2 regions of the Streptomyces sp. C36 genome follow, and region 1 is predicted to be linked to the other one. Evidence: predicted binding sites of a transcription regulator. Region 1 holds the regulator's gene; the other holds the start of a gene.
What was found. Region 1 encodes HrcA, which represses chaperone genes, less so after heat shock. Its sites were predicted from a motif close to TTNGCACTCNGNNNNNCNGAGTGCNAA; they were not measured.
Positions count from the first base shown of each region.

Region 2: groES (co-chaperone GroES) is a predicted target of HrcA. The motif match lies at 13,310-13,336, and genes of this name have one in related genera.

Region 1 is NZ_JBFQGI010000002.1:332,201-347,803, reverse strand. It holds gene AB4K12_RS07055 (DUF6531 domain-containing protein) at 1-2,746, opposite strand, end outside; gene AB4K12_RS07050 (LuxR C-terminal-related transcriptional regulator) at 2,998-3,870, opposite strand; gene AB4K12_RS07045 (response regulator transcription factor) at 4,010-4,777, opposite strand; gene AB4K12_RS07040 (16S rRNA (uracil(1498)-N(3))-methyltransferase) at 4,853-5,602, opposite strand; gene AB4K12_RS07035 (nitronate monooxygenase) at 5,673-6,881, opposite strand; gene dnaJ (molecular chaperone DnaJ) at 7,067-8,206, opposite strand; gene hrcA (heat-inducible transcriptional repressor HrcA) at 8,206-9,222, opposite strand; gene AB4K12_RS07020 (MBL fold metallo-hydrolase) at 9,498-10,247, shown strand; gene AB4K12_RS07015 (DUF3097 domain-containing protein) at 10,263-11,090, shown strand; gene AB4K12_RS07010 (Uma2 family endonuclease) at 11,087-11,644, opposite strand; gene hemW (radical SAM family heme chaperone HemW) at 11,746-12,978, opposite strand; gene AB4K12_RS07000 (SpoIIE family protein phosphatase) at 13,058-14,812, opposite strand; gene AB4K12_RS06995 (long-chain fatty acid--CoA ligase) at 15,187-15,603, opposite strand, start outside.
Region 2 is NZ_JBFQGI010000009.1:190,344-205,946, reverse strand. It holds gene AB4K12_RS26660 (nucleotide sugar dehydrogenase) at 1-717, shown strand, start outside; gene AB4K12_RS26655 (rod shape-determining protein) at 775-1,875, opposite strand; gene AB4K12_RS26650 (GuaB3 family IMP dehydrogenase-related protein) at 2,053-3,180, opposite strand; gene guaB (IMP dehydrogenase) at 3,299-4,801, opposite strand; gene AB4K12_RS26640 (sigma-70 family RNA polymerase sigma factor) at 4,923-5,525, opposite strand; gene AB4K12_RS26635 (response regulator transcription factor) at 5,990-6,601, opposite strand; gene AB4K12_RS26630 (WhiB family transcriptional regulator) at 7,045-7,371, shown strand; gene AB4K12_RS26625 (LysR family transcriptional regulator) at 7,566-8,477, opposite strand; gene AB4K12_RS26620 (MOSC domain-containing protein) at 8,582-9,295, shown strand; gene AB4K12_RS26615 (SDR family oxidoreductase) at 9,364-10,137, shown strand; gene AB4K12_RS26610 (ester cyclase) at 10,263-10,961, shown strand; gene groL (chaperonin GroEL) at 11,093-12,721, opposite strand; gene groES (co-chaperone GroES) at 12,852-13,160, opposite strand; gene AB4K12_RS26595 (polysaccharide deacetylase family protein) at 13,480-14,352, opposite strand; gene AB4K12_RS26590 (methyltransferase domain-containing protein) at 14,485-15,603, shown strand, end outside.

The DNA.
Region 1 (15,603 bases):
TTTCCTCGCCGTTCGACAAACACCGCTTCGATATTCGGCGGCCCAGCGGGTCGTACGCGTACGACCAGCGTTCGCCGTCAGGCGTCTCCGCCTCCCGCAGGCGGTCCTCCGCGTCCCAGGTGTACGCCCATGTACGGGTCTGCCCGTTCAGGAGCTTGCGGGTCTTGCGGGTCAGGCGGCCCTGGGCGTCGTGTTCGTACGTGGTGCGGCCCGCCCGGCGGATGAGGGTGCCCTCGGCGTCGCGCTTGCCGGGGGCCTCGTGGGCCGGGGCCGTGGCGTGGAGGAGGTTGCCGGCGGTGTCGTAGGCGTAGGTCTCGGTCCAGCCGTGGGCGCGTACGGCAGTGACGCGGCCCGCGCGGGTGAGGTCGAAACGGCGGGTGCCGGAGGTCAGTTCGCGGATCTCAGTGAGGTGGCCGTCCGCGCGGTAGGCGTAGGAGCGGTGCTGGAGGAGCCGCTCGGCCGCCTCCCCAGGCCCACCGCCGAGGTGGCCCGTGACGGTCTGGGACGCGAGGCGGTCCGTCGCGTTCCAGGTCTGGGTGAGCGTCGCCCCCTCCCCCAGGCGGCGTTCGGTCTCGCGGCCCGCCGCGTCGTACGCGAAGCCGAGCGAACCGGCGTCGCTGCGCAGCGCGAGGGGGCGCCCCGTCGGGTCGTACGTCCACTGCGAGCTCAGGCCCGAAGGTGTCGTCCGTTCCGTGCAGCGCCCGAGGGCGTCGTAGGCGTAGCGGGTCGTGCGGCCGTCTACCGTCTCGGACAGGACCCGGCCCAGCGCGTCGCGCTCGTACGTCACCTCGGCGTCCGCGTTGGCGGCGCGCGTCAGTCGGCCCGTGGCGTCGTACGCGTAGGTGGTGGCTTCCCCTGATTCGGCGCACTGTTCGACGACCCGCCCGAGGGCGTCCCGCGTGAAGTGAAGCGTTTCTCCGGCGCCGTTCGTGCGGGCGAGGAGCTGCCCCGCGCTGTCGTGGACATAGGTCAGCCGGCGCCCGTTGAAGTCCGTCTCGGCGGCGAGTCGGCCCGCCTCGTCGTAGTCGTACGACCAGGTCAGCCCCTGCGGGTTGGTGACGGCCGTCAGGCGCAGTTCCGTGTCGTAGGCGAAGGCGTACGTCGCGCCGTCCGGCTCCGTCCGCGATGCCGGGAGGTCGAAGTGGGTGGCGGTGTGGGTGGTGGTGTTGCCCGCGGGGTCGGTGTGGGTGAGGAGGTTCCCTTCGCCGTCCCACGTCCACGTCTCGTACGTGCCGTCGGGCAGCTCGCGCCGGCTGGGCCGACCCTCGGTCGTCCAGGACATCCGGGTGACGTGACCCAGCGGGTCCGTGATCTCGACGACGCGGCCGAAGACGTCGCGCCGGACAGCCGTCGTGTGGCCAAGCGGGTCGGTAACGGCCACCGGCAGGCCCGCCGCGTCGCAGACCACGGTGCGCACGTGCCCGAGGGCGTCGGTGACGGCCGTCAGATGTCCGGACTCCGCGCCATAGGCGTACCGCGTCCCGGCGCCCGCCGGGTCGGTCGTCGTCAGCAGGTTGCCGCGGTCGTCGTACGCATGCCGCCAGGTGGCGCCGCCGGGCTCAGTGACCTCGGTCGGCAGGCACAGGGCGTTGTACGCCGCCTCCCCCGTCGTGCCGTCGGGGAGCGTGATCCGGGTCGGATTGCCGGCGTCGTCGTAGTCGTAGCGCGTCGTCCGGCCGAGCGGGTCGGTGACGGAGACGGGCGCGTCGCCGCGCGCGGCCCACTGCGTGAGGGTCGTGTTGCCGAGCTGGTCGCTCTCCTCGACCACGCGTCCGGCGCCGTCGTGGCGGTACGTGCGCAGCCGCCCGAGGGAGTCCGTCTCCGTCGTCGTGCACGTCTCGTCGTCGTAGGACAGGGTTCCGGAGAGGAAGCCGTCGCTGCCCTCGGTGCGGACGACGCGGCCCCGGGTGTCGTACACGTAGGCGTACGACGTTCCGTTGCGGTCGGTCCAGGAGGTTATTCGTCCGTCCGCGTCGTAGGTGAAGCGCAGCGGCTCTCCGCTGGAGTCGGCGACCTCGGTGAGGTTGCCGGCATCGTCGTAGCCGTAGCGGAGGAGGAGCGTGCCGTCCGCGTCGGCGGGCGCCTGCGACGGCTCGTCCAGCAGGCGCAGGGCGGTGACGCGCGGGCCCTGCGTCTCCACGGCGACGTGGTAGCCGCCGTGGTGACGGATGGCGGTGGGGATGCCGGTGGCGGTGCGTTCGATGTCGATGCGCGCGCCGTTGCGGTCGTGCAGGCTGTCCAGCGGCAGCTGTACGGCACCCGGGGTGTCCGTGGGAGCGGGGTTGCCGAAGGTGCGGACGACGCCGCTGTGCGGGTCGGTGACCGTCAGCAGGCCGTCGGGCCGCCCGTCCCACTCCAGCGGCCAGCGCGGCCCCTTCATCGGCAGGACGGGCTCGCCCGGGGCCGGCACCGGGTAGGCCAGGCGCATGCCGTCGGCCGCGGCGAACACGACGCCCTCGGCGTCGAGCTGCACCCGCTCGTCGAGCGTGGACGCCCAGGTCGGGCCGAACCAGCCGCCCGCGCGATAGGACGAGAGGTGCGTACGCTCCACGACGAGTGGCAGGGCGGCGGCCAGTGTGACGTCGGTCTGGGGCAGCAGCACGACGCCGGTCGCGACGTCGACCGGGTCCTTCGCACACCGGATGCCCGCCGTGACGCGTGCGGCCCCCGGCAGCTCCACGAGGTCGGGACGAATGCCTCTCAGGAGGCTCCGGTCCCCGACGTACTCCTCGACCCCGCCCGCCACGGGCCCTCCCCCATCGCTTCACCGAACCGCACGACCGAACACGAGCGCCCAGAAATGGGCTTCCGGTGATCCTATGACGGTCAGTAAAAGCAACAGGCGGTCATGCAGCATGTGAAGCGAGTGCAGAAGAAGAGCGCCGACGTCGATTCCCCCGTGGCCGGCGTCGGCGCTCCCGCCCCTGTTCCCGTAGGGAAATCTTCGCGTTCAGGCCGGTCCCGCCACCATGGGAAGAACTACCCATGCCGCCGTGGTCAGGGCACGATGCCCGCCTGCTTGGCGAGCAGTACGGTGGAGACCCGGTTGTTGGTGCCGAGCTTGCGGTAGATCTTCTCCAGATGCCGGTTGACCGTGTGGGGGGAGATGGTCAGGCGGCGGCCGATGCCGTGGGCGGTGATGCCCTCGGAGAGGAGGCCCAGGACGGTCAGTTCGCGCGGGGTCAGGCCGTGGGACTGCGGCACGGCGAGGCGGCCGGCGGCGGCGCCGGCGCCCAAGTCGACGCCCAAGTCGACGCCCGGGTCGACGCCCGGGTCGATGCCCAAGTCGACGCCCGGACCGTCGAGCGGGGCGGTCGCGGCGACGGCCTCGCGCAGGCGGTGGAGTTCGCGTACGTGCCGGTCGGCGGTGGCCAGCAGCGGCTGGATGCGGGCCGCGAAGGCGAGGTCGTGCTCGGTGAACGCGCCGTCGCGGCCGAGCGAGATCGCGCGCAGCGCGCCGTTCTCGGCGGGCATGGGGAGGGCCAGCTGGTCGGTGGTGCCGTAGTCGCGGTGGGCCTCGCTGCGCCAGCGCGAGTTGTGCCAGCGGCTGTCGCCGCAGAGCTGGTTCATCGTCACCGGGACGCGCTCGCCGGCCACGAGGTAGGGGATCAGCGGGTGGCGCTGGCGCATGCGCCGCTGCACCATGTCGGTCATCGCATCGCCGCCCAGCCGCCGCGGCGCCCAGCCCTCGACGCGCCCCGCGCGGTCGTCCCCCCCGGGCAGCCGGGCGAAGATGACCGTGCCGCAGTCGAGGGCCTCGAGCAGGTGTTCCGCGATCAGATGCCGCAGCTCGCCGGGGTTCTCGCTCTCCAGCACCGCGACGACGATGTCGAGCATGCGCTCGTAGTCCCGCGCATGAAGCTGTGGCATGGCGGCTGCCTTCCCTTTGTCCCCACCCCCAGTCACCCCGGCGACCGGTAGGCCGGGTAGCCCCCTGGCACGGCATGTTACGGGGCTGGTCGGGGCGCCTCCACCGGCGCCGGACGCGTGCCGGACGCGTGGGGGGACATCAGGTCGCCGGTACGAGCCCCGCCTGCTGGGCCAGCAGCAGGGTGGAGACGCGGTTGTTCGTACCCAGTTTCCGGTAGATTTTCTCGAGATGGCGGTTGACGGTGTGCGGGGAGATCGTCAGCCGCCGGGCGATCCCCAGCGCCGTGAGGCCCTCCGCCATCAGGCCCAGCACGGTCAGCTCCCGGGGCGTCAGGCCGTGACCGGAGGGGTGGTCGGCCGTGAGCGCCGGGGCCGTCGCGCTCAGCCGGCGCAGCGCCTGGACGTGGTTGCCCGCCCTGACCAGCAGCGGTTGCACGCGGGCGGCGAAGGCGAGGTCGTGGGGGCGGAAGGCCCCGTCGCGGCCCATCAGGACCAGGCTGATGCGGTCGGGGCCGCCGGCGACGGGCAGGCCCAGCTGCTGGGTGACGCCGAAGTCGCGGCGGGCCTCCTGGTACCACTGCGACTGGCGCCAGGTGTCGCAGATCTCGCTCACGGTCACCGGGGCGCTCTCGCCGCCCGCGATGTAGGAGAGCAGGGGGTGGTGCTGGCGCATGCGCCTCGGGACGAGGTCACGGACGTGCGGACTGAGCCGTTCCGGCGCCCAGCCCTCGATGACCCCCGTCCCTTCCGGGACGTTGACCACCGAGAACGTCGCCGAGTCGCACCCCATCGCCTTCAGCAGGTGACCGGTGATCAGATGCCATGCCGAGTCCGCGGCGTCGTCCTCCAGGATCGCCACGGCCAGGTCGAGCATCTGCTCGTAGTCACGCGCACGGAGCCGCGCCATGTGTCCCCCACGCCCACCCTTCCCCCCGTTCGCCGTCTTCGTACGTTGAATACGTCGAAACCGCGGCCCCGGCCGTCAGCCCCAGCGTCCCGTGCGCCCCAGCAGCAGGGCCGCGGCCGCCGTCCCGGCCGTCGACGTGCGCAGCACGCTGGCGCCCAGGCGGTACGGATGGGCGCCGGCCTCGGCGAACGCGGCGAGCTCCTCCGGCGAGACGCCGCCCTCGGGGCCCACGACCAGCACGATGTCGCCGGTCGGCGGCAGCTCGGCCGTGGCCAGCGGAGTACTGCCCTCCTCGTGGAGCACCGCGGCGAGGGCGGCGCCCGCCAGCAGGTCCGCGACCTGCCGGGTCGTCAGGGGGTCGGCCACGGACGGGAAGCGCAGGCGCCGGGACTGCTTGCCCGCCTCGCGGGCCGTCGCGCGCCACTTGCCCAGCGACTTCAGGCCCCGCTCGCCCTTCCACTGGGTGACGCAGCGCGAGGCCGACCAGGGGACGATCACGTCGACGCCCGTCTCGGTCATCGTCTCGACGGCCAGCTCGCCCCGGTCGCCCTTCGGCAGGGCCTGGACGACGGTGATGCGCGGCTGCGGCAGCGGCTCGGAGCGTACGGACGTCACCGCGACCTCGAGGTGGTCCTTGCCCTCGACGGCGGCCACGGTGCCGAAGGCACCGGTGCCCTCGCCGTCGGTCAGGACGATCTCCTCCCCCACGCGCAACCGGCGCACGGACACCGCGTGGCGGCCCTCGGAGCCGCTCAGGGAGAAGACGGTGCCGGGGAAGACGCCCGTCAGGGAGTCCTCTTCGACCAGGAACACCGGCGCTGTCATGACGTACTCGCTCTCTCGGACTTTCTGATCAACACAATCGGCTCAGCGGATTCGGCTCGGCCCGACACCATCATCGGCTCAGCTCGACACCATCATCGGCTCGGCCCGGCACCATCGGCTCGGCGCCCGACGGGGCGCGGGCCGCGGCCAGCTCGGCGGCCAGCACGGCGACGAGGTCGCCCGCCGGCATGGCGCGGGCCAGGCGATGGCCCTGGCCCGCCCACAGGCTCATGCCCTCCGGGTCGCCCGCCGCCGCGGCGGCCCTGCGCAGGCCGGAGGTCATGTGGTGGATCTGGGGGTAGGCGGCGGGGGCGTAGGGGCCGTGCTCCCGGATGAAACGGTTCACCAGCCCCCGGGCCGGGCGGCCCGTGAAGGCCCGGGTCAGCTCCGTGCGGGCGAACAGCGGGTCGGTCAGGGCCCGCTTGTGCAGGGGATGGGCGCCGGACTCCGGGCAGGGCAGGAACGCCGTGCCGAGCTGCGCCGCGCACGCGCCCGCCGCGAGGACCTCGGCGATCGCCTCGCCCCGCATCAGCCCGCCCGTCGCGATCACCGGCAGCGGCACGCTCTCGCGGACCTCGGCCAGCAGCGGCAAAAGCCCGGCCCCGGCGCCCACACCGCCCGCGTGCGAGTCGTCCGCGCCCGCGCCATCCGCGCCCGCGCCGCCCGCGTGCGGATAGTGCGCGTGCGGGTCGTCGTGGTGGGTGCCCTGGTGGCCGCCGGCCTCCACGCCCTGTACGCAGACGGCGTCCGCGCCCGCCTCCCGCGCCGCACGGGCCTCGGCGGCCGAGGTCACGGTCACCACCGTGACCGTGCCGACCGCTGCCAAGGCGTCCACGGCCGTACGGGAAGGACACCCGAAAGTGAAGGAGACGACGGGGACGGGGTCCTCGAGGAGGAGGGCGAGCTTGGCGTCGTAGGCGTCGTCGGAGCTCAGGTCCGGCTCGCCGAGGGGCGTCCGGTAGCGGGCGGCCTCGCCGGCCAGCCGCTCGGCGTACGCCTCGACCGCGGCCGGGTCGGCTGCGGCCGGGTCCGCTGCGGCGGGCGGCTGGGGCAGGAAGAGGTTGACGCCGAAGGGCCGGCCCGTGCGAGCGCGGAGCTGCCTGATCTCCTCGTGCATCGCGGCCGGCGTCTTGTACCCGGCGGCGAGGAAGCCCAGACCGCCGGCCTCGCCGACGGCGGCGGCCAGCGCCGGAGTGGAGCCGCCGCCCGCCATCGGGGCCTGCACGATCGGGTGCTCGAACAGTCTGGTCACTCTGGTCAGTCCGGACAACGGAGCCATGACCACATCGTGTCACAAACCGACGAACCGGCCCCGGCCACGGGGAAGCCGTGGCCGGGGCCGGTCATGATCCGTCGGTCGCCGCCCGGGAGGGCGTCGCCCTGACGCCCGGGAGGGCGCCGCCCTCCCGGCTCGCCGTCGCGAGGACGTTCGTTCGCCGTCCGCGAGAGCGACGTTCGCCGGGCCTACCGCCCGTTGAACGCGTCCTTCAGGCGCGAGAACAGCCCCTGCTGGCCGGGCTTGAACTCGCCCGTCGGGCGCTCCTCGCCCCGCATCTTCGCCAGCTGGCGCAGCAGTTCCTCCTGCTGCGGGTCCAGCTTGGTGGGCGTGATGACCTCGACGTGCACGATGAGGTCGCCGCGCCCGCCGCCGCGCAGGTGGGTGACGCCGCGCTGGTGCAGCGGGATCGACTGGCCGGACTGCGTGCCCGGGCGGATGTCGATCTCCTCGACGCCGTCCAGCGTCTCCAGCGGCACCTTCGTGCCGAGCGCGGCCGCCGTCATCGGGATGGTGACCGTGCAGTGCAGGTCGTCGCCACGACGCTGGAAGACCGGGTGCGGGGTCTCGTGGATCTCCACGTAGAGGTCGCCGGCGGGGCCGCCGCCGGGGCCGACCTCGCCCTCGCCCGCGAGCTGGATGCGGGTGCCGTTGTCGACACCTGCGGGGATCTTGACGGTGAGGTTCCGCCGGGACCGGACGCGGCCGTCGCCGGCGCACTCCGGGCACGGGGTCGGCACGACCGTGCCGAAGCCCTGGCACTGCGGGCACGGGCGGGAGGTCATGACCTGGCCCAGGAAGGACCGGGTGACCTGGGAGACCTCGCCACGGCCGCGGCACATGTCACAGGTCTGCGCGGACGTGCCGGGGGCCGCGCCCTCGCCGCTGCAGGTCGTACAGACGACGGCCGTGTCGACCTGGATGTCCTTGGTGGTGCCGAAGGCGGCCTCCGCCAGGGTGACTTCGAGCCGGATCATGGCGTCCTGGCCGCGGCGCGTACGCGAGCGCGGTCCCCGCTGCGAGGCCTGGCCGAAGAAGGCGTCCATGATGTCGGAGAAGTTGCCGAAGCCGGCGCCGAAGCCGCCGGCGCCCGCACCCGCGCCGCCCGAGGCGGAAAGGGGGTCGCCGCCGAGGTCGTAGACCTGCTTCTTCTGCGGGTCGGAGAGGACCTCGTAAGCGGCGTTGATCTCCTTGAACCGCTCCTGCGTCTTCGGGTCCGGGTTGACGTCCGGGTGCAGCTCGCGCGCGAGACGGCGGAAGGCCTTCTTGATCTCGTCCTGCGAGGCATCGCGCCGTACGCCCAGGACCGCGTAGTAATCCGTGGCCACTACGACTCCGCCAGGATCTGTCCGACGTAACGTGCCACTGCGCGTACCGCTCCCATCGTTCCGGGGTAGTCCATGCGGGTCGGTCCGACCACGCCGAGTTTGGCGACTGCCTCGTCGCCCGAACCGTAGCCGACGGCGACGACCGATGTGGAGTTGAGACCCTCGTGGGCGATCTCATGACCGATGCGCACGGTCATCGCCGAGTCCTTGGCCTCACCGAGCAGTTTGAGCAGCACGACCTGCTCCTCCAACGCCTCCAGCACGGGCCGGATCGTCAGCGGGAAGTCATGACCGAAACGAGTGAGGTTGGCGGTGCCGCCGATCATCAGCCGTTCCTCGGTCTCCTCGACCAGGGTCTCGAGCAGCGTGGCGAGAACCGTCGAAACGGTTCCGCGCTCGTCCTGCTCGAAGGACTCCGGAAGATCCTGCACCAACTGCGGCACATCCGTGAACCGACGTCCCACGACACGGCTGTTCAGCCGCGCCCGCAGGTCCGCCAGGGCGTTCTCGCCCACCGGCGCCGGGCAGTCGATCATGCGCTGCTCCACCCGGCCGGTGTCCGTGATCAGCACGAGCATGACCCGGGCCGGAGCGAGCGAGAGCAACTCCACATGACGCACGGTCGAACGGCTCAGCGAGGGGTACTGCACCACCGCGACCTGCCGGGTCAGCTGCGCCAGCAGCCGCACCGTGCGGGCCACCACGTCGTCCAGGTCGACCGCGCCGTCCAGGAAGTTCTGGATGGCACGCCGCTCCGGCGAGGACAGCGGCTTGACGCCCGCCAGCTTGTCGACGAAGAGGCGGTAGCCCTTGTCGGTCGGGATGCGGCCCGCGCTCGTGTGGGGCTGGGCGATGAAGCCCTCGTCCTCCAGCGCCGCCATGTCGTTGCGCACGGTGGCCGGGGACACCCCCAGCCGGTGCCGCTCGGTGAGCGCCTTGGAGCCGACGGGCTCCTCGGTGCCCACGTAGTCCTGGACGATCGCGCGCAACACCTCGAGCCTGCGTTCGCTCAGCACCGCGCGCACCTCCATCGGTCCAAAAGGTTCAGCCGTCGTACGGGTCGTACCTGTTGTACGTCGTACGCGTTGTACGTCGTACCTGTTGTACGAGGGTCGCATGCGCGGGGGTCTCACCGGACCCCCGCCCTTGGCACTCAAAGGTCACGAGTGCCAGAACCCTCAAGCCAGTGTACGGCCGGGCACCACGGACAGGGCAAGGGCAGTCCCCGCCGCGTGCCCCCGGACCCGCGTCCGGGCGGGCAACGGCACCCCCGTCCGGATAGCGTCGCGGTATGGAGACTCAAGGGGAATCCGGCGCCGCGGGGGCGCATTGGGAACGGCTCGCTCCACACGTCGTACGCCGCAGGCTGCCGGGCTGGGACGCCACCGTCGGGGCGATCGCGGGGACGGACGGCGTCCTCGTCGTGGACACCGGATCGTCGCTGCGCGAGGGCGCCGTGATCCGCCGCGAGGTGCAGCAGATCTTCGGCCTCCCCGTGACGCACATCGCACTCACCCACCCCCACTTCGATCACATCCTGGGCACGGCCGCCTTCTCCGGCGTGCAGGTGTACGGGGCGGTGGGGCTCGGCGAACTGCTGCGCCACGAGCACGAGCGCGAGGAGCTGCGACGGGACGCGGTGCGCTACGGAGTCCCGCGCGATGCCGCCGCCGAGGCCGTGGAGATGCTCGTACCGCCCCAGCACGCCGTCTCCGGGGAGCTGACCGTCGACCTGGGCGGCGGGCGGCGCGTACTCCTCGCGAACGTGGGCCCCGGGCACACGGCGTACGACCTGGCGGTGCTCGTCCCCGGCGAGGACGGCGCGCCCGAGGTCGTCTTCTGCGGCGACGTGGTCGAGGAGTCGGGCGAGCCCCAGGCCGGGCCGGACGCGCTGCCGCACGCCTGGCCGACGGCGGTGGACCGGCTGCTCACCCTGGGCGGCGAGGAGTCGGTGTACGTGCCGGGGCACGGGGCCGTGGTGGACGCGGCCTTCGTACGGCGGCAGGGAGAGGCGTTGCGGGCCCGGTTCGGCGTGTCGTGATCCACAATGGCGCGCATGCGCAGCAGCCGACAGTACGACCCCGACCTGACGCCCCCGTGGAAGCGGAGCACGCCCGCGCCCGAGGTGCCCGCCGAGGTGGATCTCGTGGTGGAGGAGGTCACCACCGGCTTCTGCGGGGCGGTGATCCGCTGCGAGAAGACCGCGCAGGGGCCGACGGTGACACTGGAGGACCGCTTCGGCAAGCACCGGGTCTTCCCCATGGAACCCCGGGGCTTCCTCCTGGAGGGGCGCGTCGTCACCCTCGTACGCCCCTCGGCCCCCGCCGCACGCGGGCCGCAGCGCACGGCCTCCGGCTCCCTCGCCGTCCCGGGCGCACGGGCCCGCGTGGCGCGCGCCGGGCGCATCTACGTCGAGGGGCGCCACGACGCGGAGCTCGTGGAGCGCGTCTGGGGTGACGACCTGCGCATCGAGGGCGTGGTCGTCGAGTACCTCGAGGGCATCGACGACCTGCCCGCGATCGTCGACTCCTTCGCCCCCGGCCCGGACGCCCGCCTGGGCGTCCTGGTCGACCACCTCGTGCCGGGCTCCAAGGAGTCCCGCATCGCCGCCGCCGTCACGGGCACGGACGTCCTGGTCGTCGGCCACCCCTACGTGGACGTCTGGGAAGCCGTGAAGCCGTCCTCCCTGGGCATCCCCGCCTGGCCCCGCGTCCCCCACGGACAGGACTGGAAGACAGGCGTCTGCCGCTCCCTGGGCTGGCCGGAGAACACGGGGGCGGCGTGGCAGCGGATCCTGTCCGGCGTCCGGTCGTACAAGGACCTGGAGCCGGCGCTGCTGGGACGCGTCGAAGAGTTGATCGACTTCGTGACGGTGGGGGGTTAGCGCTCCAGTGTCTGGAATCCGGACGTGTCCAGCGTGACCCCGAGCAGGTCGAGTGGCACGGGGTCCCCGAATTTCGTGGTCCGCTGCACGCTGTAGTCGGCACCCGCGCCGACCCCGATCGGCTCGGTGAACAGCACGCACTTCGCCTCGAAAGGGTCGACGATCAGGTAGGCGGGCACCTGGCCGGCCGCATAGATCGACCTCTTGTCCGTGTAGTCACGGCTTGCGCTGGTCTTGGACACGACCTCGAGCAGCAGCGTGACGGCAGGTGCGGGGATGAGGCGTCCCGGCCCCGTGATGATGCCGCGCTCGTACACGACCAGGTCCGGCACAGGCTCGCTCGGTTCGCCCGGAATGTCGACGTCTTGAGTCTGCAGCCGGTCCCAGCGGTCACGAGGGATCTGGTCCTGGACGTCCTGAACGATCCAGTTATGGATTCGGTCAGGGCTCGCCATCATCACGATGTCCCCCCGCAGCAGCTCGACCCGCCAGCCTTCGGGAACCTCGAGATTCTCGAAGAACTCGATCTTCGTCCGGTCATCCACAGCGGTCATCTCCGTGGCCCTCCACATCCGCCGCAGTGCATTTGGCGGCAGCCTGTGAAGAGCGTAGGCAGGCCCACAGTCTATGCGCGCGTGTTCACTCGAACAGGTAATCAGTCCACCAGGTCGCGGACCACCGCATCCGCCAGCAGCCGCCCGCGCAGGGTGAGGGCCGCACGCCCCTCCGCGTACGCCTCCGCCCGCAGCAGGCCGTCCTCAAGCGCCCGAGCCGCCGCCTTCGACCCGGCCGGCTTCAGCAGCGCCAGCGGGCACCCCTCCTCGAGCCGCAGCTCGAGAAGAATCCGCTCGACCCGCCGGTCCTCCTCGGAGAGGACCTCACGCCCGGCCCCCGGCGAGCGCCCCTCGCTCAGGGCCTGCGCGTACGCGCCCGGATGCTTGACGTTCCACCACCGCACGCCCCCCACGTGGGAGTGCGCGCCGGGCCCCGCGCCCCACCAGTCGGCGCCGCGCCAGTAGAGCTCGTTGTGGCGGCAGCGGCCGGCCTCGCTCGTGGCCCAGTTCGAGACCTCGTACCAGGAGAATCCCGCCGCCGAGAGCATCTCCTCGGCGATCAGATAGCGGTCCGCGTGCGCGTCGTCGTCCGTCATCGGCACCTCACCGCGCCGGATGCGCCGCGCGAGCTGCGTGCCCTCCTCGACGATCAGGGCGTACGCGGAGACGTGGTCGGGGGCGGCGCCGAGCACGGCGTCCAGCGAGGCCCGCCAGTCGTCGTCGCTCTCGCCGGGGGTGCCGTAGATCAGGTCGAGGTTGACGTGTTCGAAGCCCGCCGCGCGGGCCTCGGCCACGCAGGCCTCGGGGCGGCCCGGGGTGTGCGTACGGTCGAGGATCTTCAGGACGTGCTGGCGGGCGCTCTGCATGCCGAAGGAGACCCGGTTGAAGCCCGCGGCCCGCAGTTCTTCCAGGTAGCGGGGGTCGACGGACTCGGGGTTGGCCTCGGTGGTCACCTCGGCGTCCTCGGCGAGCCCGAACTCGTCACGGATGGCGGCGAGCATCCGGCCCAGGTCGGCGGCGGGCAGCAGGGTGGGCGTGCCGCCGCCCACGAAGACCGTCTCGACCGGGCGCGGGTCGTCGCCGAGCACCTTGCGGGCCAGCCGGATCTCCTGGGCGACCGTCTCCGCGTAGTTGTCACGGGAGGCGAGGGCGCCGCCGGAGCCGCGCAGCTCGCTCGCGGTGTAGGTGTTGAAGTCGCAGTAGCCGCAGCGGGTGGCGCAGTAGGGAACGTGCAGGTAGAAGCCGAGGGGCCGCTGCCCGGAGCCGTCGAGGGCATGGCGGGGCAGTGCCCCGTCCTCGGGCATGGGTTCACCATCGGGCAGTACGGAAGGCATGCGTTCCATTGTCCAGCACGCGCCGGATTGCTCGGCGCGCTCACTCAGAGCACTCACTCAGAGCACTCGCCCCGGCCGATCACTCCGCCCGCAGCACCAGCAGCGCCATGTCGTCGTCGGGCGGGCCCGGCGCGAAGCCGTGCACGGCGTGACGGACGCGGGCGGCGACCTGCTCCGCGCTCAGGCCCGCGCAGTCGGCGAGGACGGCGGCCAGGCCGTCGCCGTCGTCGAGCAGGCGGCCCCCGGACTTGCGTTCGGTGACCCCGTCCGTGACGCACAGCAGCGTCTCCCCGGCCGCCAGGTCGAAGGTCTCGCTGCCGTAGCCGACCTCCTCGACGACGCCCAGCAGCATCTGGGGCGCGGCCACGGGCCGTACCGAGCCGTCGGGGCGCAGGAGCAGCGGCAGTGGATGCCCGGCGCTGGCGAGCGTGCAGCGCACGCCGCCGCCGTGGGGCACGAGCTCCCCGTACAGCAGGGACAGGAAGCGCGGCCCGGTTCCGGCCTCCGCCTCGGCCGCCTCCTCGCCCAGCATCCGGTTGAGGCGGTCGAGGACCCCGGCGACGCCGTACCCCTCCTTCGCCAGGAGCCGCAGCCAGGGGCGGACGAGGCCGGTGGTCACGGCGGCCTCGGGGCCGCTGCCGCAGACGTCGCCGAGGGCGAAGCACCAGCGTCCGTCGCCGGCCGCGAAGACGTCGTAGAAGTCGCCGCCGGCGGAGGCGTCGCCCCGGGGTTCGTAGACGACGGCCGCCTCGACGCCGGGGATCGCCGCGACGCCCCGGGGCAGCAGGCCGCGCTGGAGGATGCGGCTGATGGTGGCCTGCCGGGTGTACTGGCGGGCGGAGGTGAGGGCGCGGGCCACGCGCCGGGCGAAGTCCTCGGCGAGGGCGGAGACGTCGCCGGCCACGGCGGACGGCCCGGCGCGGCCCAGCAGGAGGGTGCCGACGCCGCGGCCGCCCGCGACCAGCCGGCAGGCCAGGGCCGTGCCGCCGTCGGGCCCGTACGGCCAGGGGACGGCCCGGCCCGCCGCGGGCAGGACGGGCGGGGTGCGCAGCAGGGCGAGGCGGAGGGGGTCGACGCGGTGTTCGCGGGCGTGCCAGACGCAGGACAGGCGTGGGGCGGGGCGGACGGCGCCGGGATGGCCGTCGGTGTCGAGCCAGACGGCGCACCAGTCGGCCAGGCGCGGGACGGCGAGCTGGGCGGCGAGGGAGGCGACCATGTCCTCGTCGAACTGCCCGGCCAGCAGTTCGGACGCCTCGGCGAGGAAGGACAGGGCGCGGTGGTGGCCGCGCTCGGCGGCGCGGCGGGCGGGCGGTGCGGGGGACGGGCCGGGGGCGAGGGCCTCGGCGGCGCCCAGGACGTCCGGCAGGGCCGGGTCGCGGAGCGGGGTGGCGAGGGCGCCGGGGACACCGGAGGTACCGAGGGCTCCAGGGGCTCCAGGGGCGTCCTCTCCCGGGCAGGTGGGCAGGTGGAACCAGACCGTCTTGTCGGTGCGGCGGTAGGCCGTGCCCCACGTCTCGGCCAGCTCGGCGACGAGCCGCAGCCCGCGGCCGCCGTGCGCGGCCCCCTCGCGCTCGCCCCTCCCCCGGCGCGGGCGGGCGCGGAACTCGCGGGCGGGGTGGTGGTCGGTGACCTCCACGACGAGATTGCCGCCCCGGGCGGGGTCCAGCCGGCACTCGAGGTCCACGGACGTCCCCGCGTGCACCACGGCATTGGTCACCAGCTCGCTGACCAGCAGCGTCGCATCGTCGGTGACCATGTCGTGGGCGTTCCAGCCGGCGAGGACGCTGCGCACGAACCGGCGCGCGGCCGATGGCGCGCGGGCGTCGCCGGGCAGGCTGGTACGGGCCGTCGGCGGACCCTCGCCCGCCGCGCCCGGCCCGGTGCCGGGCGGCGGCCCCTTGTCGTGCGGCCCGGCGGCCGCGTTCGTTCCGCAGGCGGGCGCACGGGCAACCGCCTGATCCTTACCGCCGCTTGGTGATGTCCTCACGGTGGTGCTCCTGACCGCTTACGGCATAGTGCGGAATTCACCACCGACAGAGTGACAGACCAACTGGGCTCAGGTGCGCCGAGTTGGGCAAGTGAGCCGTACGAGTGGAGAGGAGCGGAGATACGAGGGGAGATACGAGCGGAGACGCACGCGGAGGCGCACGCGGAGATACGAGCGGAGACGCACGTGTAGATACGCGCGAAGCTACGCGCGCACCGCGCTCACGCCTCGCGCGCGCCCTCGTACATCTCCTCGATCAGGTCCTTGTACTCGCGCTCGACCACGGGCCGCTTGAGCTTGAGGCTGGGCGTGAGCTCGCCGTGCTCGATGTCCAGGTCGCGCGGCAGCAGCCGGAACTTCTTGATCGTCTGCCAGCGCTGCAGCCCCTCGTTGAGCTGCCGCACATAGCCCTCGATGAGCTCCTCGGTCTCCTTGGCGGCGACCACCTCGGCGTACGACCGGCCGGCCATGCCGTGCTCCTTGGCCCAGTCGAGGATCGACGGGCCGTCCAGGGCGATGAGCGCCGAACAGAAGTTGCGGTCGGCGCCGTGCACCAGGACGTTGGAGACGTAGGGGCATACGGCCTTGAACCTGCCCTCGATCTCGGCGGGCGCCACGTACTTGCCGCCGGAGGTCTT
Region 2 (15,603 bases), on a different contig from region 1:
GCCGCGGCCGCCTTCTACGGACGCATCTGCGAACGCGTCGTCCGCGCGCGCGGCCCCCGGGAGGCCGAGGCGGTCAAGGTGCTGGAGACCAACTACCGGCACGTCAACATCGCGCTCGCCAACGAGATGGCCGTCTTCTGCCATGACATCGGCGTCGACCTCTGGGACGTCGTACGCTGCGCCGAGACCAAGCCGTTCGGCTTCCAGGCCTTCCGCCCGGGCCCGGGCGTGGGCGGCCACGGGGTGCCCATCGACCCCAACTACATCTCCTACAGGGGCCGCAGCCTCGGCTACCCGCTGCGCATGGTGGAGCTGGCGCAGGAGGTCAACGGCCGGATGCCGCGCTACGTCATCCAGCGCTGCGCCACCCTCCTCAACGAGCACGGCAAGTCCGCGCGCGGGGCCCGCGTGCTGCTGCTGGGCGTCGGCTACAAGGCCGACCTGGGCGACCAGGAGGGCTCGCCCGCCCGGGAGATCGCCGCCCGGCTGACGGAGATGGGCGCCCAGCTGAGGTACCACGACCCGCACGTGCCGCAGTGGCGCGTCCTGGGCCAGCCCGTGCCCCGCGCCGACTGCCCCCTGGAGGCCGCTGCCGCCGCCGACCTGACGGTGCTTCTCCAGCACCACCGCTCGTACGACCTGCAGGGGCTCACGGTCAAGGCCCAGCTCCTGCTGGACACCCGCGGCGCGAGCCCCGCCGGCGCCCACCGGCTCTAGGGCGTGTCCGATGGGCCGGCACGGGCCCTGTCGAAAGCCGACCCCTACAGCCGACCCCTACAGCCGTCCCGACAGCATCCGGGGCTGCGCGTCCAGGACGGTGCGCAGCGAGGCGAAGTCCTCCACGCAGCGCCCGGTGCCGACGGCCACGCAGTCGAGCGGCTCGTCGGCGACGATCACCGGAATGTCGAGCTCCTGGCTCAGCCGCACGTCGAGGCCGCGCAGCAGCGCGCCGCCGCCGGTGAGGACGATGCCGCGGTCCATGATGTCGCCGGACAGCTCGGGCGGCGTCTCGTCGAGGGTCTGGCGCACGGCCATCACGATCGCGTCCACCGGCTCGGTCAGGGCGTGCCGGATCTCGTCGGCGGTCAGCTCCAGCGTCTTGGGCAGGCCGCTGACCTGGTCGCGGCCCCGGATGGTGAGCCGGTCCCCGGGCCGCAGGCCCTGGGTCTCCTCCGGGTCGCCGCCGGCCGCGTCCGACGACGAGTAGCCGGTGGGCGAGGCCGAGCCGATGCTCATCTTGATCTCCTCGGCGGTGCGTTCACCGATCGCGAGGGCGTACTCCTTCTTGATGTACGACATGATCGCCGCGTCCATCGCGTCGCCGGCCGTCCGCACCGAGCGCGCGGTGACGATGCCGCCCAGGGAGATCACGGCGACCTCGGTGGTGCCGCCGCCGATGTCGACGACCATGCAGCCGGTGGGCTCGCTGACCGGCAGGCCCGCGCCGATCGCCGCCGCCATCGGCTCCTCGACGAGGTGCACCTGACGGGCCCCGGCCTGCGACGCGGCCTCGATGACGGCGCGGCGCTCGACGCCCGTGATGCCGGACGGGACGCACACCACGACGCGCGGCCGGGAGAAGCGGCGGTTGCCCATGACCTTCTTGATGAAGTGGCGCAGCATCCGCTCGGCCACCTCGAAGTCGGCTATGACGCCGTCCCGCATCGGGCGGATGGCCACGATGTTCGAGGGGGTGCGGCCGATGGTCTCCTTGGCCTCGAAGCCGACCGACAGCACGCTGCCGTCCTCGGCGTTGACGGCGACGACCGACGGTTCGTTGAGCACCACCCCCTTCCCCCGCACGTACACCAGCGTGTTGGCGGTGCCGAGGTCGATGCCCATGTCCCTGCCGCTGAACGACTTGCTTTGCGCCATAAGTCGTCAGTATTCCCTATGCTCGAACCTTTATACGGAGCGAACGGAGCGTACAGCCCCGGCAGTCACGACAAGGCGGCACGGCAGGCGGCACGGCAGGCGGCACGGCAGGCGGCACGGCAAAGGGCCCGGACCGCCGAAGCGGCCCGGGCCCTGCGCGAAGTCACCGACGAGGCGTCAGCGCTTGTCGTGCTGCGACGGGGCGACCGTCACCTCGACACGCTGGAACTCCTTCAGGTCGCTGTAGCCGGTGGTGGCCATGGCGCGGCGCAGGGCGCCGAACATGTTCATGGAGCCGTCCGGGGTGTGCGAGGGACCGGTGAGGATCTCCTCGGTGGAGCCGACCGTGCCCAGGTTCATGCGCTTGCCGCGCGGCACGTCCTCGTGGACGGCCTCCATGCCCCAGTGGAAGCCCCGGCCCGGCGCGTCGGTGGCGCGGGCGAGCGGGGAGCCCATCATGACGGCGTCGGCACCGCAGGCGATGGCCTTGGGCAGGTCGCCGGACCAGCCCACGCCGCCGTCGGCGATGACGTGGACGTAGCGGCCGCCGGACTCGTCCATGTAGTCGCGGCGGGCGGCGGCGACGTCGGCGACGGCGGTCGCCATCGGGACCTGGATGCCCAGGACGTTACGGGTGGTGTGCGCGGCGCCACCGCCGAAGCCGACGAGGACACCGGCGGCACCGGTGCGCATCAGGTGCAGGGCGGCGGTGTACGTGGCGCAGCCGCCGACGATGACCGGCACGTCGAGCTCGTAGATGAACTGCTTGAGGTTCAGCGGCTCGGCGGCGCCGGAGACGTGCTCGGCGGAGACCGTCGTGCCGCGGATGACGAAGATGTCCACGCCGGCGTCGACGACGGCCTTGGAGAACTGCGCGGTGCGCTGCGGGGAGAGCGCGGCGGCGGTCACGACACCGGAGTCGCGGACCTCCTTGATGCGCTGCCCGATCAGCTCTTCCTTGATCGGCTCGGCGTAGATCTCCTGGAGACGCTTGGTCGCGGCGGTCTCGTCCAGCTCGGCGATCTCGGCGAGCAGCGGCTCCGGGTCCTCGTGGCGGGTCCACAGACCCTCGAGGTTCAGCACGCCCAGGCCGCCCAGCTCACCGATGCGGATGGCGGTCTCGGGCGAGACGACCGAGTCCATGGGGGCGGCCAGGAACGGCAGCTCGAAGCGGTAGGCGTCGATCTGCCAGGCGATCGAGACCTCCTTGGGGTCGCGGGTACGGCGACTCGGGACGACGGCGATGTCGTCGAACGCGTACGCCCGGCGGCCGCGCTTGCCGCGCCCGATCTCGATCTCAGTCACGTCTGTGGCCTTTCACTTTCCTTGGCGCTCCGTCTGCCGCATACCAGTATCCCCGACGCGGCGGAGCCCGCGGCCTGGCGGCTGCGGGCTCCGGGGGCGCTGTGCGAAGCTCCTACTACTACCGGCGGGAGTAGTTCGGGGCTTCAACCGTCATCTGGATGTCGTGCGGGTGGCTCTCCTTGAGGCCCGCGGACGTGATCCGCACGAAGCGGCCCTTGTCCTTGAGCTCCTGGATGTCCGCCGAGCCGACGTAGCCCATGGAGGCGCGCAGGCCGCCGATGAGCTGGTGGGCCACCGAGGCCAGCGGGCCGCGGTAGGGAACCTGGCCCTCGATGCCCTCGGGGACCAGCTTGTCCTCGGAGAGGACGTTGTCCTGGAAGTAGCGGTCCTTGGAGAAGGAGCGCGCCTGGCCGCGGGACTGCATGGCGCCCAGGGAGCCCATGCCGCGGTACGACTTGAACTGCTTGCCGTTGATGAAGACCATCTCGCCCGGCGACTCCTCGCAGCCCGCGAGCAGCGAGCCGAGCATCACCGTGTCGGCGCCGGCGGCGATCGCCTTGGCGATGTCGCCCGAGTACTGCAGGCCACCGTCGCCGATCAGCGGGACGCCGGCGGCGTGGCAGGCCTGGGCGGCCTCGTAGATGGCGGTGACCTGCGGGACGCCGATGCCGGCGACGACGCGGGTGGTGCAGATCGAGCCCGGGCCGACGCCGACCTTGACGCCGTCCACGCCGGCGTCGATCAGGGCCTGGGCGCCGTCACGGGTGGCGACGTTGCCGCCGACCACGTCGACGTTGATGTTGGACTTGACCTTGGCGATCATGTCGAGGATGCCGCGGCTGTGGCCGTGGGCGCTGTCGACGACCAGGAAGTCGGCACCGGCCTCGACGAGCGCCTGGGCGCGCTCGAAGGCCTCGGGGCCGACGCCCACCGCGGCACCGACGACCAGGCGGCCCTCGGCGTCCTTGGCGGCGTTGGGGTACTTCTCGGCCTTGACGAAGTCCTTAACCGTGATGAGGCCCTTGAGCACGCCGGCGTCGTCCACCAGCGGCAGCTTCTCGATCTTGTGGCGGCGCAGCAGCTCCATGGCGTCCTCGCCGGAGATGCCGACCTTGCCCGTCACCAGCGGCATCGGGGTCATGATCTCGCGGACGGCGCGGCTGCGGTCCACCTCGAAGGCCATGTCGCGGTTGGTGACGATGCCCAGCAGCTTGCCCGCCGGGTCGGTGACCGGCACACCGCTGATGCGGAACTTGGCGCACAGGGCGTCCGCCTCGGCCAGCGTGGCGTCCGGGCGGACCGTGATCGGGTCCGAGACCATGCCGGACTCGGAGCGCTTGACGAGGTCGACCTGGTTGGCCTGGTCCTCGATGGAGAGGTTGCGGTGCAGCACGCCCGCGCCACCCTGGCGGGCCATGGCGATGGCCATGCGCGCCTCGGTGACCTTGTCCATGGCGGCGGACAGCAGCGGGATGTTGACTCGTACGTTCCGCGAAACCCGCGAGGAGGTGTCCACGCCGTTCGGCAGGACCTCGGAGGCGCCCGGCAGCAGCAGGACGTCGTCGTATGTCAGACCGAGCATCGCGAATTTCCCGGGCATTCCGTCGACGTTGTCAGTCATGACACCTTCCCAAATGGTCTTGCCCCAGCGAGGACTCCCATGCTAACGGCCGTCACGCGTGTCCCATTCCACGATGACTGAGTCCCGCATCACTTAGAGATTCCTACGAATTCCCACGCGTTCACTGCTCGGCGAGCGCGCGCAGCCTGCTGAGCGCCCGGTGCTGGGCCACCCGCACGGCACCGGGCGACATGCCCAGCATCTGTCCGGTCTCCTCCGCCGTCAGCCCGACCGCGACCCGCAGCAGGACCAGCTCGCGCTGGTTCTCCGGCAGGTTGGCGAGCAGTTTCTTGGCCCACTCGGCGTCGCTGCTGAGCAGCGCCCGCTCCTCCGGCCCCAGCGAGTCGTCGGGCTGCTCGGGCATCTCGTCGGAGGGCACGGCCGTGCTGCCGGGGTGGCGCATGGCGGCGCGCTGCAGGTCGGCGACCTTGTGCGCGGCGATGGCCACGACGAAGGCCTCGAAGGGGCGCCCGGTGTCGCGGTAGCGCGGCAGGGCGCACAGCACCGCGAGGCAGACCTCCTGGGCGAGGTCGTCCACGAAGTGCCGGGCGTCGCCCGGCAGCCGCGACAGCCGGGTGCGGCAGTAGCGCAGGGCGAGCGGGTGCACCAGGGCGAGCAGATCGTGGGTGGCCCGCCGGTCGCCCTCGACCGCGCGGCTGACGAGGGCGCCGATCTCCCCCGGTCCGGCAGCCACGGGGGGCTCCGGGGTCTCGTCGTCGCGCATCGGTCCATGGTGCCTTGACGTCAAGCGATCCACGGCATCGCCTTCATCGTTGTACGTCGAACCGTTACGCGTCGGTGTCCTCGCACTCACGTCTCGCGTCGCCCCCTTCCGGGTATACCCGCCCCGCGCCCACGACTCCACCGATAGCTTGAGCCCGTGCCGCGTGGCATCGGGCAGGGCCTGTCCGTCATGAGGTCTCTTCCGGCCGAGTGAGAAACCTCGGCCTCCGCCGGGGAGGAGTCACACTCCAAGGATGCGGCATCCCTCGGAGTTTCGGAGTCGGACGCCCGTCACCGGGTGATCGCACGCCTGAGCGCGCACCCTCGACCGGCGTGATCGCGGACCCGCGACCAGGGGGACCGGGGCCGACGGGGCCGTGAGCGGCGACATGAGGCCGCGGTGCGCACCACCTGTCCGAGTGACGCGTACCGCGACCGCACGGCGCCACGCGCCACGTCCCCGCCCTAGCGGACCAGACCCCAGCGGAATCCGAGCGCCACCGCGTGGGCCCGGTCCGAGGCGCCCAGCTTCTTGAACAGTCGCCGGGCGTGGGTCTTGACGGTGTCCTCCGAGAGGAACAGCTCCCGGCCGATCTCGGCGTTGGAACGCCCGTGGCTCATGCCCTCCAGCACCTGGATCTCACGCGCGGTGAGCGTGGGCGCCGCGCCCATCTCCGCCGAGCGCAGCCGGCGCGGGGCGAGCCGCCACGTCGGGTCGGCGAGGGCCTGGGTCACCGTGGCGCGCAGCTCGGCGCGCGAGGCGTCCTTGTGGAGGTAGCCGCGCGCCCCGGCGGCGACCGCGAGCGCGACGCCGTCCAGGTCCTCGGCCACCGTGAGCATGATGATCCGGGCGCCGGGGTCGGCGGAGAGCAGCCGGCGCACGGTCTCCACACCGCCCAGGCCGGGCATGCGTACGTCCATCAGAATGAGGTCCGAACGATCGGCGCCCCAGCGGCGGAGGACTTCCTCGCCGTTGGCCGCCGTCGTCACGCGCTCGACGCCGGGCACGGTCGCCACCGCGCGCCGGAGCGCTTCTCGGGCAAGCGGGGAGTCGTCGCAGACGAGGACGGATGTCATGGCCGCCCTCCGCAGCTGATGCGCGTCACCTTGAGCCTCCAGAGGCTGGTACTGATCGTCACCTGTGCGGTTGACGACGCCCGGGCACCTGCCACCCGCCCGACTGCTTCACGCGTCAACCGTCTCCGCACTCTCAACGACGGTCACCCGAAAGAGTTACGGTCTCGGTCGGTCGTGTTCGGCACTCTACGTGAGGGCGCGGACACGGAGCAGGGCGCACGGGGGGCGCCCGGCCCGTGGACCAAGCTATGCCCCATTTGCCCACTCGGACCTGTTTTTCTTCCCATTTGCTGCCGTCTGTGGCTAGATTCGCAATGAGTCATATTTTCATCTGCTCACATAGCGGATGAACGGCATGGGCACTGCATGAGATCGCTTCGACCAGGTCACCCGTCAAGGTCACAGCACCAATCGCTGCGACGATCGCTTCGAGGGGATAAGCAATGGCAGATTTCTCCCGCCTTCCCGGTCCCAACGCCGACCTGTGGGACTGGCAGCTCCTGGCGGCGTGCCGAGGGGTCGACAGCTCGCTCTTCTTCCACCCCGAGGGCGAGCGCGGTGCCGCCCGCAGCGCCCGGGAGACCTCAGCCAAGGAGGTGTGCATGCGCTGCCCGGTACGCGCGGAGTGCGCGGCGCACGCGCTGGCGGTGAGGGAGCCCTACGGCGTGTGGGGCGGCCTCACCGAGGACGAGCGCGAGGAGCTCATGGGGCGCGCACGGCATCGCTCCATCACGGCAAGCGGCGCCGGCGCCGGCGCGATGACCGCCTGAGCGCCCGCCGCCTCGCCGGGCTCCACGAAAAAACGTTTCAGTAGTCGAGCGGCTCCCCGCTCACCGCAGGCCCCGGACCGGGCGCTCCCCGCGCCGGCCCGTAGGCCTCGCGCGGTCCGGGCAGCCTCACCCACCGGCTCACCGGCTCACCGGCTCATCGGCTCACCCGGCTCGGCCCTCACCGGCTCACCGGCTCACCGGCTCGCCGCGGCCGCCAGCCGGTCAAGCATCGCGCCGACCGCCGGCACCCGGGCCAGGTCCGGCAGCGTGAGCGCCACGATCTCGCGCTGCACCACCGGCTCCACCGGCACGATCCGCGCCCCCTTGGGCCGCACCGACTCCAGCGCCAGCTCGGGCATCACCGCCACGCCGAGACCGGCGCCGACGAGACCGAAGACCGCCGGGTAGTCGTCCGTCGCGAAGTCGATGCGCGGCGTGAACCCCGCGGACTCGCACACCTCGACCAGATGCCGCCGGCAGCGCGGGCAGCCCGCGATCCACGGCTCCTTCTCCAGCTCCGCTATCGCGATCCGCTCCGCCCCGGCGAGCCGGTGGCCCTCCGGGACCACGCCGATGAGGCGGTCGGTCAGCAGTGGCCGTACGACCAGGTCGTCCCACTCGGCTCCGGCGGCCGGATCGGCGCCGCGCACGTCGGGGTAGCGGAAGGCCAGGGCGATCTCGCAGTCGCCCTCGCGCAGCATCTCCACCGAACGCGGCGGCTCCGCCTCCACCAGCGACACCTGGGTGCCCGGGTGCGCCGCGCGCATGTCCGCGAGCGCGGTCGGCACCAGCGTCGAACTGCCGCTGGGGAAGGAAACCAGCCGCACCCGCCCGGCCCGCAGCCCGGCGATCGCCGCGATCTCCTCCTCGGCCGCGGTCAGCCCCGCCAGAATCCCGGCGGCGTGCCGCACCAGGGCCGCGCCCGCCTCCGTCAGCCGCATCTCCCGGCCCGTACGGATCAGCAGGGGGGTGCCCGTGGACTGCTCCAGGGCCTTCATCTGCTGGCTCACGGCGGGCTGCGTGCAGCCCAGCTCGCGGGCCGCGGCCGAGAAGGATCCGGTGCCGGCCACCGCGCGCAGCACCCTTAGATGACGAGCCTCGATCATGCCTCGAGCATAAGCCCACCTTGGGGCCGATGAGGAAATATCGGCCAGTGACTTTGAGGACGATTACCCGCCAACGGGGAAAGCCTCCCGCCTACCCTTGCCTCATGCACCTGATCTCCGTGAACGCCGGCCGCGACCGCACCTCCGACGACCGCTCCGGCCCCGACGGCGCCTTCGCGGACGGCCTGCGCACCGGCATCGACAAGCGCCCGGTGACCGGCCCGGTCGCCGTGGCCGCGCCCGGCCCCAAGGGCGTCGCGGGCAGCGGCGTCGCCGGCGACACGGTGGTGGACCTGCGCCATCACGGCGGGGACCACCAGGCGGTGTACGCGTTCGCGCGCGAGGACCTCGACGGCTGGCAGCGCGAGCTGGGCCGGCGACTGCCGGACGGTTCCTTCGGCGAGAACCTCACCACCGGCGGGCTCGACGTCAACGGAGCGCGGATCGGGGAGCGTTGGCGCATAGGTACGGATCTGGTGCTGGAGGTGGCCTCGCCGCGCATTCCCTGCCGTACGTTCGCGGACTGGCTGGGAGAGGCCGGCTGGATCCGGCGGTTCACCCAGCAGGCGGCGCCGGGCGCGTACCTGCGCGTCGTCACGCCCGGCGAGATCCGGGCGGGCGACCCCGTCACGGTCGTCCACCGGCCCGGCCACGAGGTGTCCGTCTCCGTCGTCTTCCGCGCCATGACGACCGAACGCGCGCTGCTGCCCGCCGTCCTGGCCGCCGGTGACGCGCTCGATCCGAAGGTGCGGCAGAAGGCGCTGGCCTACGTGGAGCGCCAGGAGGCGGCTACGGCACGTCAGGAGCCTGACGCGTAGGGCCCCCAGGGGCGGCGAGAGGGATGGGAAGGGCTTCACGGGGTCACGCCGAGCACTAACGTTCCTGTATGACGACTGCACTGATCACGGGGGCGACGGCGGGCATCGGCGCGGCCTTCGCCCGGCGTCTGGCGGCCGACGGGCACAACCTGGTGCTCGTGGCGCGCGACGAGAAGCGGCTGAACGAACAGGCGACCGAACTCCACGACCGCCACCAGGTGGAGGTGGAGGTGCTCCGCGCGGACCTGTCGGAGGAGGAGGGCATCGCGGCCGTCGAGGCCCGGCTCTCGGACCGCAAGAACCCGGTGGACCTGCTGGTCAACAATGCCGGCTTCGGCAACAAGGGCCGCTACCTCGAAGTCTCGATGGCCGACGAGCTGACCATGCTCAAGGTGCACTGCGAGGCGGTCCTGCGGCTGACGTCGGCCGCGGCCAAGGGCATGCGCGAGCGCAGGCGCGGCGGGGTCGTCAACGTGGCGTCGGTGGCCGCGTTCGTGCCGCGCGGGACGTACGGGGCGAGCAAGGCGTGGGTGGTGCAGTTCACCCAGGGTGCCGCGCGGGACCTGGCGGGGAGCGGGGTGCGGCTGATGGCGCTGTGCCCCGGCTTCGTACGCACCGAGTTCCACCAGCGGGCCGGCATGGGCGTGGACAACGTTCCCGGCTGGATGTGGCTGGACGCGGACAAGCTGGTGGAGGCCGCGCTGAAGGACCTGGCGCGCGGCAAATCGCTGTCCATTCCGGACCCGCGCTACAAGGCGCTGGCCGGCCTGATGAAGCTGGCCCCGCGCCGGGCGGTCTCGCGGGCGGGGGCCACGACCGGGCGCAGGTACGGGCCGAACTGACGGAACCGAACCGGCGAGCCGGACCGAACCGGCGAGCCGGATCGACGGAGCCGAACTGACGGAACAGCGGGCCTCTCGGGTGTGCCGATCCAGGACTAACCTGGATATATCACCCGGGAGGCGCCATGACTTTCGTACAGGTAATCGACTGCAAGACGCGTCGGTACGACGACATGAACCGGCTCATGGACGACTGGGTCGCCGCCACCGAGGGCAAGCGCACCGCCACCCACTCCATCGTCGGCCGCGACCACACCGACAGCGAGCACTTCGTGGAGATCATCGAGTTCCCCTCCTACGCCAAGGCGATGGAGAACTCGAACCTCCCCGAGACCAACCGGATCTTCGAGGAGATGGTCTCGCTCTGCGACGGGATGCCGACCTTCACCGACCTCGACGTGGTCCGCGACGAGCAGCTGAACAAGGCGACCGCACGGCGCTTCTACGACGAGGTGGCCGTCGGCGGCAACCTGGACCTCCTCGACGAGCTCCTCACCGCCGACCACATCGACCACGACATCGGCAAGGCGGAGCCGACCGCGGTCGGGCGCGAGGTCATGAAGCAGGACGTGGCGGGCTGGCGGGACGCCTTCGACTTCGGCTTCACCCTGCACCGTCAGCTGGCCGAGGGCGACGAGGTCACCATCCACTGGACGTGGCGGGGCAGCCATCAGGGCGACTTCATGGGTCTGCAGCCGACGGGGCAGACGGTCACCATGGACGGGGTGACGATCCACCGCTTCGTCGACGGGAGGATCGCGGAGAGCTGGTGGGTCTACGACATGCTGGGGCTGCTGCGTCAGCTGGGTGCCGTGAGCTCGTAGACGGCCCTGAGCCCCCCAAGGCCCTGAGGCCCCAGGTCCCTGAGCCCCCAAGGCCCTGAGCTCACAGAGAAACGGCCCGGCCCGGCCTCCCTCGCGGGGAGACCGGGCCGGGCCGTTACGGAAGGCGTGCGTCAGTGCGCGTGGCCGTGACCGTGGCCGTGACCGGCGTCGGCGGGCTCCTCTTCCTTCTTCTCGACGACCAGGGTCTCGGTCGTGAGCAGCAGGGAGGCGATGGACGCGGCGTTCTCCAGCGCGGAACGGGTGACCTTGACCGGGTCGATGACGCCGGCCTTCACCAGGTCGCCGTACTCGCCGGTCGCGGCGTTGAAGCCCTGACCCTTCTCGAGCTCCGCCACCTTGGAGGTGATGACGTAGCCCTCGAGGCCGGCGTTCTCGGCGATCCAGCGCAGCGGCTCGACGGCGGCGCGGCGGACGACGGCGACACCGGTGGCCTCGTCACCCTCCTTGCCCAGGCCGCCGTCCAGCACCTTGACGGCGTGGACGAGAGCGGAGCCACCACCGGAGACGATGCCCTCCTCGACCGCGGCGCGGGTCGCGGAGATGGCGTCCTCCAGACGGTGCTTCTTCTCCTTGAGCTCGACCTCGGTGGCCGCACCCACGCGGATGACGCAGACGCCACCGGCGAGCTTGGCGAGGCGCTCCTGGAGCTTCTCGCGGTCCCAGTCCGAGTCCGTGGTCTCGATCTCGGCCTTGATCTGGGCGACGCGGCCCTCGACGTCGCCGGCGTTGCCTCCACCGTCGACGATCGTGGTGTCGTCCTTGGTGATGGTCACGCGGCGGGCGGAGCCCAGCACGTCCAGACCGGCCTGGTCGAGCTTGAGGCCGACCTCCTCGGCGATGACGGTGGCACCGGTCAGGGTGGCCATGTCGCCCAGCATCGCCTTGCGGCGGTCGCCGAAGCCGGGGGCCTTGACGGCCACGGCGTTGAAGGTGCCACGGATCTTGTTGACGACGAGGGTGGAGAGGGCCTCGCCCTCGACGTCCTCGGCGATGATCAGCAGCGGCTTGGAGCCACCGCCCTGGATGATCTTCTCGAGCAGGGGGAGCAGGTCCTGGATGGACGAGATCTTGCCCTGATGGATCAGGATGTACGGGTCGTCGAGGACGGCCTCCATACGCTCCTGGTCGGTGACCATGTACGGCGAGAGGTAACCCTTGTCGAAGGCCATGCCCTCGGTGAAGTCGAGCTCCAGGCCGAAGGTGTTGGACTCCTCGACGGTGATGACACCGTCCTTGCCGACCTTGTCCATCGCCTCGGCGATGAGCTCGCCGACCTGCTGGTCCTGCGCGGAGAGCGCGGCCACGGCGGCGATGTCGGACTTGTCCTCGATCGGGCGGGCGGTCGCCAGCAGCTCGTCGGAGACGGCCTTGACGGCGGCGTCGATGCCCTTCTTCAGGGAGGCCGGGGAGGCGCCGGCGGCGACGTTGCGCAGACCCTCGCGGACCAGGGCCTGGGCCAGGACGGTCGCGGTGGTGGTGCCGTCACCCGCGATGTCGTTGGTCTTGGTCGCCACCTCCTTGACGAGCTGGGCGCCGAGGTTCTCGTACGCGTCGTCGAGCTCGACCTCACGGGCGATGGTGACGCCGTCGTTGGTGATGGTGGGGGCGCCGAACTTCTTGTCGATGACGACGTTGCGGCCCTTGGGGCCGATCGTCACCTTCACGGTGTCGGCGAGCTTGTTGACGCCGCGCTCAAGGGCGCGACGGGCGTCCTCGTCGAACTTCAGGGTCTTGGCCATGGGTTACGTATCCTTCGCCGTAATCTCAAACGAACTGCGCCCCCGGCGCCCGGCTAGCAGGCACGGGAACCAGGGGCACAGATCAAAAGCTTCGAAAGCCTCTTCGAGAGCTCGAACAGCCTCGAGTGAACTACTTCTCGACGATCGCGAGAACGTCGCGGGCCGAGAGGACGAGGTACTCCTCGCCGTTGTACTTCACCTCGGTGCCGCCGTACTTGCTGTACAGAACGACGTCACCGACCTGGACGTCGAGCGGAAGGCGGTTGCCGTCCTCGAAGCGGCCCGGGCCCACGGCCAGGACGACGCCCTCCTGGGGCTTCTCCTTGGCGGTGTCCGGAATGACCAGGCCGGAGGCCGTGGTCTGCTCGGCGTCGAGCGGCTGGACCACGATGCGGTCCTCAAGCGGCTTGATGGCAACCTTGGAGCTGGCGGTCGTCACGATCCGACCTCCCCCTTCGGAGATCTCACGGGGTCAATTGTCTGAGGTGGCGACCTGGTAGATCCGTCGTCGCGGGTGCCGGATCTGCCCGTCGCTGTGTTTGGCACTCACCAGTGGAGAGTGCCAACGGTGCCGAGACTATGACGCGGTTAGCACTCGGTCAAGCGGAGTGCCAATTCGCCGTGCGGCGAGCCCCCCTGGTTTCGGTGGCGGGGGCGGCGTCGGCGTGGCCGAGGGGTGCTCTACCCAGCCCGGGATCACCGCACTCCTGACGGCAGCCCCGGAGGTGGCCCTCAGAGGTAGTCCCCAGAGGTGGACCTCAGAGATAGTCCTCGAGCCGGGCCACCGTGTATCCCTGCCGCTGGATGCTGCGCAGCATGTTGGTGACCATCTTGGTCATCGAGGTGCCCTTGAGCTCCCCCGGCCCGCGGAAGTGGGCCAGCACGATGTCGCCGGGCCGCAGCTTGTCCCCGTCCGCGTAGCGCATGTCGTTGATCTGCATCGTGACCTCCCACAGCACGACCGCCCGCACCCCGCAGCCGCCGGCCGCGGTCAGAGTCGCGTCGTTGTAGTTGCCGTAGGGCGGCCGGAAGAGCGCGGGCCGGGTGCCGAACCGCTTCTCCAGGGCGTCCTGCTGCCCGCATATCTCGCGCCGCTGGGCGTCCGCCGACAGCGTGCGCAGGTTGGGGTGACTGAGGGTGTGGTTGTGGACGCCGTTGCCGAGGGCGCGCAGCCGGTCGAAGTAGCCGTAACCGCTGCCCGCGCGGGCGATGTCGTCGGTGAGGAACATCGAGAAGGGCAGCTTCAGGTCCTGCGCCATCTTCACGAACTCCGGGTCCTTCTCGGCCCCGTCGTCGATGGTGATGAAGACGACCTTGTCGTTGGTCGGTATGCGCCGCACGATCGGAGGTGTGCCGCCGGGGCCCGCGGTCGCCACGGGCTTCTTCGCGGGCGGGGCCGACGGGGCGGCGAGGGGCTTGTCCAGTCCCCAGCGGCGGTACGCGTCGTCGGGCGTGGCGGACGGCGCGGGCGTCCCCGCCGGCCGCGACGCCCCCGCGCGGCCGGATGGCCCCGAGGAGCCGGAGGACGACGATCCGGAGCACCCGGACAGGACTCCGGTCAGCAGCAGGGCGGCACAGGCGAGGACGGCGGCGGGGCGTCGGCCACGACGGCCGGAAACAGACAGGCTCACCCGAACGATTCTTGTGCATACGTTCGAGCCGCGCGCGGGGGGCCGGGGCCTGCGATGGCGGGCGGTCGCGACGCGGTCGGGTGGCGGGCGGTCGCGGCGTGCGGTCGGGGCCCGCGAGGGAGAATGAGCCACGTGCCCGCACCGAACCCCGCGCCGAACCCCGCCCTCGACGCCACCGCCGCCTTCACCGCCCTCCTGACGGCCGAGGGACGCGCCCTCCTCGACGGCCTGCGCGACTACGACCCCTCCCAGGAGCTCGCCACGGCCACCCGGCTGCGCCGCGAGCACCCCGCCGAGCTGGTCTCGGCGGCGCTCGGCCAGGCGCGGCTGAGGCAGCGCGCGGTCGCGAAGTTCGGCGCGGAGGACGCGTACCGCATGTTCTTCACGCCCCACGGCGTGGAACAGGCCACGCGCGCCTCCGTCGCGCTCCACCGCGCCCAGCGCTTCCAGGCGTTGGGCGTACGCCGCCTCGCCGACCTGTGCTGCGGCAACGGCGGCGACGCGATCGCCCTCGCCCGGGCCGGCATCTCCGTACTGGCCGTCGACCGCGACCCGCTGACCTGCGAGGTCGCCCGCGCCAACGCCGAGGCCCTGGGCCTGTCCGACCTCATCGAGGTGCGCTGCGCCGATGTCGCGGAGGTCGACACGTCGGCGTACGACGCCGTCTTCGTCGACCCGGCGAGGCGCGGCGGCCGCGGCCGCATCTTCGACCCCGAGGCGTACTCGCCGCCCCTGTCCTGGGCCATCGAGGCCGCCCGTACGGCCCCCCGCGCCGCCCTGAAGATCGCCCCGGGCGTGCCGCACGAGGCGATCCCGGACGACGCGGAAGCGGAATGGATTTCGGACGGCGGCGACGTGAAGGAAGCCGTGCTGTGGTTCGGCACGGAGCCGGGCGCCCGGCGGGCGACCCTGCTGCCGGGCGGCGCGTCACTGGTGGGGCGCGGGCTGCCGGACCCGGCCGTACGGCCGGTGGGGCGCTACCTCTACGAGCCGGACGGCGCCGTCATCCGCGCGCACCTGGTGGCGGACGTCGCGGCGGAGCTCGGCGACGGCGGGCTCATCGACGAGACCATCGCGTACGTGACGTCGGACGAACTGCGGGCGAGTGCTTACGCGGCGGCGTACGAGATCACGGACGTACTGCCGTTCAATCTGAAGCGGCTGAAGGCGATCGTGCGCGAACGGCGGATCGGCGTGGCCGTCATCAAGAAGCGCGGCTCGGCCGTCGAGCCGGAGGACCTGCGCAAGAAG